2 regions of the Lysinibacillus sp. 54212 genome follow, and region 2 is predicted to be linked to the other one. Evidence: riboswitches for the same ligand, from Rfam matches in the RefSeq annotation. Region 2 holds a riboswitch; the other holds the start of a gene.

Region 1 (5,643 bases), on a different contig from region 2:
TTCAAAACGAACGAAAATTTATCTGTGCAGAAGAAGTTTTTGAAGCATTACCAAACATTCAATATCATATGGATGAACCTCAATCCAACCCTTCTTCTGTTCCGCTATACTTCCTTAGTAAATTAGCAAGTCGTGACGTTACTGTTGTATTATCTGGAGAAGGAGCAGACGAAATTTTCGGTGGCTATTCTTGGTATCAAAAATCAGACCGTAGACAAAAGTACGAAAAAGTCCCTTTTACACTTCGTAAACTTATTGGCCGTATCGCAAAAGATTTACCAAAAAATACCTGTACAAATTTCCTTATAAAGGGTGGGCAAACTGTGGAAGAGCGTTTTATTGGGCATGCAATCGTATGGGATGAAGAAGATGCCCTACAAGTGCTTAAACCTGCTTACCGTCAAGGTCCATCTGTAAAAAATATCACCAAACACATTTATGATGAAATTCCTGGTGAAGATGATGTAACAAAAATGCAATACTTAGACTTGCATTTATGGATGCCTGGAGACATCTTATTAAAAGCTGACAAAATGAGTATGGCACACTCAATCGAGCTCCGAGTGCCTTTTTTAGATAAAGAAGTGATGGAGGTTGCTAAAAGTATTCCGACTAAATATCGTATAAATGGTACTCAAAAAAGTGACACAAAATATGCCCTACGACAAGCTGCGTTGAATGAACTCCCTGAAGATTGGGCAAAACGAACGAAACTTGGATTTCCGGTCCCTATTCGTCACTGGCTACGTCACGAAAAGTATTACAATTTTGTAAAAGAAACCTTTCAAAAAGAGTATGTTAATGAATTTTTTAATCAAGACGACCTTATATACTACTTAGATCTCCATTATCACAATAAAGCAAATAAGGCGCGTCATATTTGGACAGTTTATATCTTTTGTATTTGGTATGAGCAATTCTTTGCTGAAAATATTAACAAGGAATATAATTAATGGTAAATCACTTCCGTAAAGTGAGGCAAAGAAATGCTATTTTTAAACAGCAAAACCAATTATCCATTTTTTTATTTTCTTTTGGAACAAAACATTGTACTCGTGTATGAATTCAAAACCCAAAATTATATAACACAGCTAGACTTTATCAATTTAATCTCACTATATGAAATACATACTGAAGATGAGTTTGATCAGTTTAATCATGAAAATTATAATCCAATGGCTGGAGGGGTTTATTTAGAGCTAGAGGATACTAATCAAATGGTAGCTGAAATCAACAACAAAATTCAAAAACAACGTGCAAATTTCCAATCCCTTCAACAAGGACCGATTCACCTTGTGATGTCAGAATCAGCAGCAGGATCTTTACGCGTAGGGCTACCTAGACCTAAGACAGTTATTGGTATACCAGATTCCTTTGACAGTGGTCCGTTGTGGCAGCTCGATAAAAAAACAGGTTTAATGTTACGAAATGAATGGCTATATGACCATATCAATGACGAGCAAGAGGACGGAGAATATTTAAATCGTTTCAACAGAGCATTACGTCAAATGGAGGATATTTCAACAAACGTCCCAATCTTTATTTGGTATAGCGATAATGAGGATGAACAGGTAGGTTTTCGCTTTATTCTCTACTTATTAAAGGAAAAGGGAAATGATATTTTTCTAATGAATACTACGGAACTTTATAGGGAAGTAGGGCAGCCTATTTTCCATACAAGTCAAATGGATTCCGACAATCTAAGACTACTTTTTGAAAACAACTCCAGGTGCAAACCATTATCAGAAAAACAATTACTTCGATTTCATGCAGAATGGGAGGAGCTTGCCGAAACAGATGGACTCCTACGTATATGGGATGGCGGTAATATACAGCATGTATCAGAGAATTATTATGACTCATATATCATTGAATCAGTCAAAAAGCTCCATAAGAAACAAGGACAGCTAGATTGGATTAGGACTGCAAAGCTCCTTGAAGAACTGCTGCAAGATATGAAAATATCTAAAAATATTTTCTATTTAGAATACCGAATCAGGCATTTAATCAATAATGGACTTCTAGAGTTAAAAGGAATACCAAAATCAATGAGACACTATAGTATAAAGCTTCGGTGAATTGATTTAGTTATAGATGCCTCTAATACGCTGACTTTGGCGGTAATCCACTCAAATGATGATGTTACTGCGAGAAATATTTGAGTGAATTGTTGAAAAATTCACATTGCTGTGATACAATCTATCTAATTTAATAGTCTTATCAAGAGAAGCTGAGGGACTTGGCCCTTTGACGCTTCAGCAACCTCTAACCGTGTTAGAAAGGTGCTACTTCCAGCAAGGTATTTCCTTGAAAGATAAGAGCGAGTAACGTTAAACCTCTCATTCTTATACTGGAATGAGAGGTTTTTTAATGGTTAGCTTTGTATATTTGATAGACGAGAAATGGGGGATCAGCATTGCCAATCAATATTCCGAAGCAATTACCGGCTGGCGAGCATTTACGACAAGAGAAAATTTTCGTGATGGAGGAGGACCGCGCGAAAACACAGCAAATTCGTCCACTAAATATATTAGTGTGCAACTTAATGCCAGAAAAAGAGAAAACGGAGTTGCAATTATTACGGTTATTAGGAAATACACCACTGCAAGTCAATATTACTTTTTTAAATACAGCTACATATGAATCAAAAAATGTATCTAAATCTCATCTGGAGCTTTTCTATAAAACATTCGATGAAATAAAACATCGTCGCTTCGATGGCATGATTATTACTGGAGCACCCGTAGAGCGGATGGAGTTTGAAGAAGTATTATACTGGCAAGAAATCACAACGATTATGGATTGGGCTAAAGTAAACGTAACGTCTATTATGTATATTTGTTGGGGAGCTCAGGCAGCGTTATACCATCAGTTCAATATTGGTAAATACGAGCTACCGAAAAAATGCTCTGGTGTTTATTCTCACGTTATTACCGATTTAACTGTAGATTTAGTCCGAGGATTTAGTGATGAATACGTAGCTCCGCATTCTCGTCATACATCGGTTTCTATTGATGAGGTTCGTGCGCATCCAGACTTACACTTATTAAGCTATTCTGACGATGCAGGCGTGTTTATTGTTCAGTCGAAGGATAATAAGCATATTATGATTACCGGACATTTAGAATATGATGCTACTACGTTGCGTGATGAGTATGAGCGAGATATTGCAAAGACAGATAATGTGGAAATGCCTGTGAACTATTTCCCAAATAATGACCCAGCACAAGAGCCAAAAAACACATGGCGTGCTCATTCACACTTGCTGTTCTACAACTGGTTAAACTACTATGTATATCAAGAAACACCATATAAATGGGATTTTGTTGAAGAAAATATTGAATTTCATATTTAAGAAATACCGCATGGCAGAAAGATATGTCATGCGGTTTTAATCCTTTTTACAAGCAGTATAACGAAGGTTACTATTAAAATAACAAAGGATGATGTATATGTTTCCAATCTTAGAGACAGAAAGACTTTTGCTGAGAGAAATCACAGAGCACGACACACAAGTAATTTTTAACCTCTTTTCCAATGATGCTATTACACGATTTTATGGCCAGGATAATTTAACACTTATAGAGCAAGCCGAGCAATTTGTTCACTTTTTCGCTAAGAGCTACAAGGAGAAGCGCGGTATGAGATGGGGGATAGAATTAAAGGGACAAAAAGGCATAATCGGTACTATAGGCTATAATCATTATTCCCCGAAGCACAAAAGAGCTGAAATAGGCTATGAATTACATCCAGATTATTGGGGATACGGCTACGCTAAGGAGGCTGTATTAAAGGCTATCTCATATGGATTTAGCGAATTAGGCTTAACAAGAATAGGAGCTATTGTATTTCTTGAAAATGATAGCTCTAACCATTTATTAAAATCCATTGGTTTTCAACAAGAGGGTATATTAAAAGCATATATGTATCAGAACGGCCAAGCTTATGACACTTACATTTATTCATTGTTAAATGAGAATTAACGAAAGGAAAATCCAATGACCACTTCATTTTTAATTATTCTTCCTATTGTTTTTACGATTTTTATCGTTGCTTCCTGTTTTGCATTTTACAAGTTTCGTCATTTTTTCTCACGAGGTCAATAAAACAAGGTAGCACTCACATATTGTGGGGGCTACCTTGTTTTAAACTAATTTAGAGAGTAAATCTTGAGAAGGTGCAGCGTCTAGATCACCATTGTTTGCTGCCTTCCCCAATAATCTTAGGAAGGTCTGTTTCATCTCTGTATTTAACGCCTCTAAATCAAACACATCAAACTTGCATTTTGAGAGAGGTATCGTTTCGGATTCACTAAATCCATCCTTATAAAATAGATTCCAAGTAATGTACTCACCGTCATCATCAATTCCAATCGAGCACGTGAGCAAAAAGTTTTCAGCAGTTGCCTCTGCTACAACTTCCTCATAAAAATCCTCATCTTCTAATAGCGCATGTAAATTGTCAAAAGCTTTGGATGTTACAATCGTTATCATCACGTCAACTCCTCTGTTACCATACTTAATTATAAGCAGAGCTTTCCTTACCCGTCAAAGCAAAGAATAGCTTTTCATTAATTTTCAGCGCCCATTGAACAATCGGTCCGAGTCCAAAAGACATAATAACTGTACCAACCCCAATCGGACCACCTAGTAAGAAACCAATAATTGCTACGAGAACTTCCATTGTCGTTCGTGCCTGACCAACACTCCAGCCAAGCTTATGTGAAAGTAGTAGCATTAAAGCATCACGTGGTCCTACACCGAGGTTTGCCACAATATACATCCCACAGCCAAAACCTAGCAACAATAAGCCAATACAAAATGACAGTAATTGTGGGAGGAATCCCGTAAAAGGGGGTAAGATAGCATTAAAAATATCAATAAAAATGCCCGCTAAAAACATATCAAGAAATGTGCCGATTTTCGGTAATCGTTTCATGAATAAGGAGTCAATAGCTAAAATGATCAGTCCGATAATGATAGACCATGTGCCAATTGTTAAGCCAAACGTATCTGCAAGACCAATATGAAGTACATCCCAAGAGCCTACACCAATTGATTTCGCTTTAATTGTTAGTGTAATACCAAAGGATAAAATAACAATCCCTAATAAAAAAAATGTACTGCGCCAATAAATATGTCTTTCCATGCATGTATCCCTCTATCTCTGTTGTAGAAATAATTCTAAGCTGTCACAATTTATTATAGCTAAGGACAGAGCCAAACCGCATTTTTCTGCCAATTCCCAAAATAAAGACTTTATAAGCTACAAAGTCAAAAAATCCCCACTAGAATGAATTCTAGTAGGGGAGTTTAGCTAAAGTTTATATTGTTTTACTAAAATATCTAATTCTGTGGCCAATGAGGCGAGCTGTTCTGTTCCTCTTGACACTTCTTTGATTAATTCACTTGATTGGATAGCAGTTGCAGCTGTTTCTTGCACCCCTGCTGATGCTTGTTCGGTAATGACTGTTACTTCTTGAATAGAAGCATGGATTTCTTGACCTTCATCTGCCATTCCATGTACATTGAGCAACATATTTTCGACATGTGTAGCAACTCCCTGCATCGCTGTATTAATAGAGTTAAAGGTTGCTGTAGTTTGCTGTAATTGGCTAGATCCTTGTTGTACCTTCAAGAACCC
Region 2 (5,643 bases):
TGAAATCCACTATATTACAATTTTAAAAGGTGTTCAACTAATATTTCAAAAATTCTAATTATTATTAACATATTTTCTGATAATATAAGTTTAAAGAACAAAAAACCTAATGAAAGTGAGCTCTCATTAGGTAATTTCTATTAGTCTATTATATATCCAAGTGATCGTAGTACATTACTCATAAAATCATTCGTTAGCATAAAAATCTCTTCACGTTCAATTTCGAAATAGAGGCTATGTAAACAATCCGACCATTCACGGTACTGGAAATTTTTGAAGTTTTGCTGTAGCAGCCACTGTCTTGCAACTGTAATATCTGTTAATTTATCTCGCCCACCTGTCATAACTAGGGTTGGGACTTCAGCTAGCTTTACTTCAGGGTCCTTCCACATCTTCATTAGTAGACCGAGCTCCCGATACCACTTCACCGTAACAACGGTTTTAAATGGAAGCTCCCCCTTCATCTCGCCATAAACTTCAAAATTACGTGATAAATCATTTAATGTAAGATCATGATTTAATTTAACACTCGATGTTAACGCACTTAAGCTTGTTAAAGCGTTCGACAGTTTTCCCGGTTGCATTTTCAATTGCAGCCATGGCGATGTAAGGATCAGACCTGCACATTCAAATTTATTTCGATGAATCACTCGCATTGCTATAGTTGCACCAAGCCCATTTCCTAAAACGAAAACAGGTAAGTTATAAGTAAACGCAATACCTATTAATTGCTTTCCGTATGAATAATAGCGCTCAAAATCTTCATCATGGCATCGATTATGTTTTCCTTCGTCTCCATGCCCTGGCAAATCACCCATTACAACGTGAAACCCTGCACTACGCAATTTTTCAATTAACCATGCATACCAGCGATGATGCTCATATGCACTATGAAAAATTGCAACTACTGCTTTCGGTTGCCCTTCAGCCTCCCATTTCCACATTGCTCTTCCTCCTAAATCTTTCGATAACCTTAGTATAATCTATAATGACACTCGTTTAAAATGTTGTATATATCAATTAATATTTCTGATACGATAATAATATATATTAACTTGAAATGAGGAGATTGACGATGATTTACCCTTATAAAGATAAAAATCCTAACATAGACCCATCCGCTTTTATTGCCGACTATGTAACTATTACTGGTGATGTTACAATCGGCTCAGATACAACGATTTGGTTTAACACTGTCATTCGTGGGGACGTTGCACCTACTATAATAGGAAATCGTGTAAGTATACAGGATTTAAGTTGCTTACATCAAAGCCCAAACAATCCGTTAATTATTGAAGATGAGGTAACAGTTGGGCATCAAGTAACCCTACATAGCTGCGTCATTCGCAAACGTGCATTAATTGGCATGGGGTCAATTATTCTAGATGGAGCCGAAATTGGAGAAGGCGCCTTTATCGGAGCCGGTAGCTTAGTACCTCCAGGTAAAAAAATCCCACCTAATTCACTTGCGATGGGGCGTCCTGCAAAGGTTGTTCGAGAAATTACTCCTGAAGACCGCGAAGATATGGATCGTATAGTACGAGAATACGTAGAAAAAGGGCAATATTATAAATCCCTGCAAGATAATAAGTAAACTATGGAACAAAAACTGCCGCTCCATGATCTGAGCAGCAGTTCAGAGTGTCGACAAACTCATTTTCATTGGAGTTTGCTAGAATTTTGTCCTAATAAAATAATCCATGAAAAACCGTTGATTTCCGTTCCAGGCGCTCCCTTTCCGCAGGCACGGCTTCGGGCCAACAGGACGTTGGTCAGGAAAACGTTGTCACATGATGTGACGATTTTAGTTTTCCTTCCTTTTGCGGACCGCCGCAAAAATGGATTTTCCGCTCGTGCTTTTCCTGCTGGAGTGTCGCGCCTTTCACTACAATCAACTACTATTGCTTAATGATAAGATATGCCGCTCTCTATTTATTAAAATGTTCCAGATGACGAATAAAAATAAAATCCATGACGTGAACAATTTGAAAAACTGGGATTTCAATAGCTTGTTTTTATCAATTTCATTTATCCGTTTGTCGGGAATAGGTTGGTGTTATTAACCTTTGGAAATTTTATTGAAATATATTGAAAAACTAGGCAAGCCCCGCCACGTAGACTTCTGTGGGATAGCGATAATGGAACGAAGGCTAAGATCGTCACGTCGTGTGACTACGCCTTCGTGACCAACATCGTGTTGCCCCGAGACCCCGCAGAATTTGCACTCTTGCAAATTTGAGGAGGCTCGGCGCTCGCCCACGAAAAGCGGAGTGGCGGGGCTTGCCGATTCAAAAAAAAACGGTTTATCGACAACCTAAAACTGCCGCTCCATGATCTGAGCGGCAGTTTTTGTGTTCAAATGAACATTCTTATAACTCAGCTTTTGCTCTTAAAGCATCGGCTTTATCTGTTTTTTCCCATGGTACATCTATATCTGTACGACCAAAGTGTCCGTAAGCCGCTGTTCCCTTATAGATTGGTCGACGTAGGTCAAGCATTTTAATAATGCCAGCAGGACGTAAATCGAATAATTCACGAATCCATTCTACAATTTTACTTTCTGCAACCTTCCCAGTACCAAATGTATCCACAGAAATAGACACAGGTCGTGCTACACCAATTGCATAAGCAAGCTGCACTTCAGCACGATCAGCCAGACCTGCTGCAACGATGTTTTTCGCTACATAACGAGCCGCGTATGCAGCCGAACGGTCAACCTTTGTTGCATCCTTACCTGAGAATGCGCCGCCACCGTGACGCGCATAACCACCGTATGTATCTACGATAATTTTACGACCTGTTAAACCAGCATCCCCTTTAGGTCCACCGATAACGAAGCGGCCTGTTGGATTGATAAAGTATTTTGTTTCTTCATCGATTAACTCTGCTGGTACGACTGGATTGATTACTACTGCTTTAATGTCTTTTTGGATTTGTTCAAGTGTAACGTCCTCATCATGCTGAGTTGATAATACAATTGTATCTACTCGAACTGGTTCGTTGTTTTCATCATACTCTACTGTCACCTGCGTTTTACCATCTGGACGTAGGTATGTTAGCTCACCCGTTTTACGTACCTCTGCTAAGCGACGTGCCAATTTATGTGCTAGGCTAATAGGTAATGGCATAAGCTCCGGTGTTTCATTACATGCATAACCAAACATTAAGCCTTGGTCACCAGCGCCGATCGCTTCTAATTGCTCATCAGACATTGAGCCTTCACGAGCCTCTAGCGCTTGATCAACACCCTGTGCTATATCTGGTGATTGCTCTCCTACAGCTACAAGTACAGCTAGATTTTCTGCATCAAAGCCGTATTTACCACGTGTGTAGCCAATTTCTGCAACAGTATCACGGATAATACCTTTCATATCAACATAAGTAGATGTAGTAATTTCACCTGAAACTAGTACAAGCCCAGTTGTTACAGTCGTTTCACACGCTACTCGTGCGTTTGGGTCCTCTGCTAAGATTGCATCTAAAATAGCATCTGAGATTTGGTCACAAATTTTATCTGGATGCCCTTCTGTTACACTTTCTGATGTAAACAATCGACGGTTTGTCATTTGTTTTCCTCCTATGATATCCTTGCAAAAATGCGCAATATTGATACGGTACTCATTACCCATGTAAGTCTACCCTTAAGGATTGAACTTCAAGCCCATTGCTAACTTTTACACGAGGATCTAGAAAGGTATATAATAATGAAAAAACTCAAATAAATAAGTTAATTCTTATTGTAAAACAAAAAAATCCCTTCGCTCATTTGTCATGAGGAAAGGAGTGTTCATGCCGTTACCTTTCACTCTTATCGTTCAAGGACATATCCTTGCATCAGGTTGGCACCAACACGTTATATGCTAGGCATATATTGCAGGTTGCCGGGTTTCATAGGGCCTGACCCTCCACCAACTCGGGATAAGAGTATCCGTTCAATTTCAAATAATACGTAATTTGCTGAAGGCTGTCAATATTTTTTGACGGAAATCTGAAATGTAAAAAAATCCACAAAAATAAATTTTGAATTAGTATAGATTATTTCAATCAATGTGTTATACTATTTTTGAATAAAAATAAAAGCCCTTTCAGTAGGGAACACTATACAAAAAGGATGGTATTTAATCGATGAATTCAGTAGAAATTAACAACGAACTGAAGGAATTATTAAGTGGAGCAAATGTTAACGTTCAACTTTCAGTACCACAATTAGTTGAGAAAGCAACTGCTCGTGGAGAAGCAATGTTAACTGTAGACGGTGCATTACGCGCTGAAACAGGAAAATACACTGGTCGTTCTCCTAAAGATAAATATATGGTTGAAGAAGAAAGCACAAAAGATAAAATTGACTGGGGTAAAGTAAACCGACCAATCTCAGCTGAAATTTTTGATAATTTATATGTAAAAGTCGTTAACTACTTAAAAGAGAAAGACGAGTTATTCGTATTCAAAGGATTTGCTGGTGCAGATAAAGACTCACAAGTTTCAATCCAAGTTGTAAACGAGTATGCTTGGCATAATCTTTTCTGTCATCAATTATTCATCCGTCCAACTGAAGCAGAGCTTGCTTCTCACGTTTCAGAATTTACAATCGTATCAGCACCTACATTCAAGGCTGATCCTGCTGTAGATGGCACAAACTCAGAAACATTTATTATCACTTCGATGGAAAAGAAAATCATTTTAATTGGTGGTACTGAATACGCTGGTGAAATGAAAAAATCTATTTTTGGTATTATGAACTACTTATTACCAGAGCAAGGTATTTTCCCAATGCACTGTTCTGCAAACGTTGGAGAAGCTGGTGATGTAGCTCTATTCTTCGGTTTATCAGGTACTGGTAAAACGACTTTATCAGCAGATAGCGATCGTAAGCTAATCGGTGATGACGAGCATGGCTGGTCTGATAATGGTGTATTCAACATTGAGGGTGGTTGCTATGCAAAAACAATCAACCTTTCTGCTGAAAAAGAACCAGAAATTTATAACGCTATTAAATTTGGTTCTGTTTTAGAAAACGTTGTTGTTCATCCAGAAACACGCGTTTGTGACTATGATGATGGTTCACTAACTGAAAATACTCGTGTAGCTTATCCGATTGACTACATTGAAAATATTGTATCACCATCGGTAGCAGGTCATCCAAAAACAATCGTATTCTTAACTGCGGATGCTTTTGGTGTGTTACCTCCAATCTCTAAATTAACTAAAGAGCAAGCAATGTATCACTTCTTAAGTGGCTTCACTTCAAAATTAGCTGGTACAGAGCGCGGTGTTACTGAGCCAGAACCAGTATTCTCTACATGCTTTGGTTCTCCATTCTTACCACTTCCTGCTACAGTATATGCTGAGCAATTAGGTAAGAAAATCGACGAGCATGGTGCACAAGTATTCCTAGTAAACACTGGCTGGACTGGTGGCGAATATGGTGTAGGTAGCCGTATGAAGCTTTCTTACACTCGTGCAATGGTTCGTGCAGCAATCGAAGGTAAATTAAACAATGTTGAAACAACAAAGGATGAGGTATTCGGCCTACACATCCCAACAACTGTTGAAGGTGTACCATCTGACGTATTAAACCCACGAGATGCTTGGGCTGATAAAGCTGCATATGATGCAAAAGCTGCTCATTTAGCTGGTTTATTC

What was found. Region 2 has a riboswitch for S-adenosylmethionine ahead of metK (methionine adenosyltransferase). Riboswitches for the same ligand answer to the same signal wherever they lie in the genome.
Region 1: linked by a shared signal. The riboswitch ahead of metA (homoserine O-acetyltransferase MetA) and the one ahead of metK (methionine adenosyltransferase) in region 2 are both predicted to bind S-adenosylmethionine.

What each region holds. Positions count from the first base shown of each region.
Region 1 covers NZ_JBAFWZ010000001.1:253,993-259,635, forward strand. Annotated here, with positions in the region: gene asnB (asparagine synthase (glutamine-hydrolyzing)) at 1-953, shown strand, start outside; gene V4T18_RS01205 (DUF1835 domain-containing protein) at 1,035-2,078, shown strand; SAM riboswitch class I at 2,215-2,321, shown strand; gene metA (homoserine O-acetyltransferase MetA) at 2,417-3,355, shown strand; gene V4T18_RS01215 (GNAT family N-acetyltransferase) at 3,453-3,983, shown strand; gene V4T18_RS01220 (hypothetical protein) at 4,146-4,493, opposite strand; gene V4T18_RS01225 (YczE/YyaS/YitT family protein) at 4,519-5,148, opposite strand; gene V4T18_RS01230 (methyl-accepting chemotaxis protein) at 5,317-5,643, opposite strand, start outside.
Region 2 covers NZ_JBAFWZ010000014.1:60,547-66,189, forward strand. Annotated here, with positions in the region: gene V4T18_RS11455 (alpha/beta hydrolase) at 141-944, opposite strand; gene V4T18_RS11460 (gamma carbonic anhydrase) at 1,076-1,594, shown strand; gene V4T18_RS11465 (hypothetical protein) at 1,773-1,895, opposite strand; gene metK (methionine adenosyltransferase) at 2,370-3,566, opposite strand; SAM riboswitch class I at 3,806-3,925, opposite strand; gene pckA (phosphoenolpyruvate carboxykinase (ATP)) at 4,126-5,643, shown strand, end outside.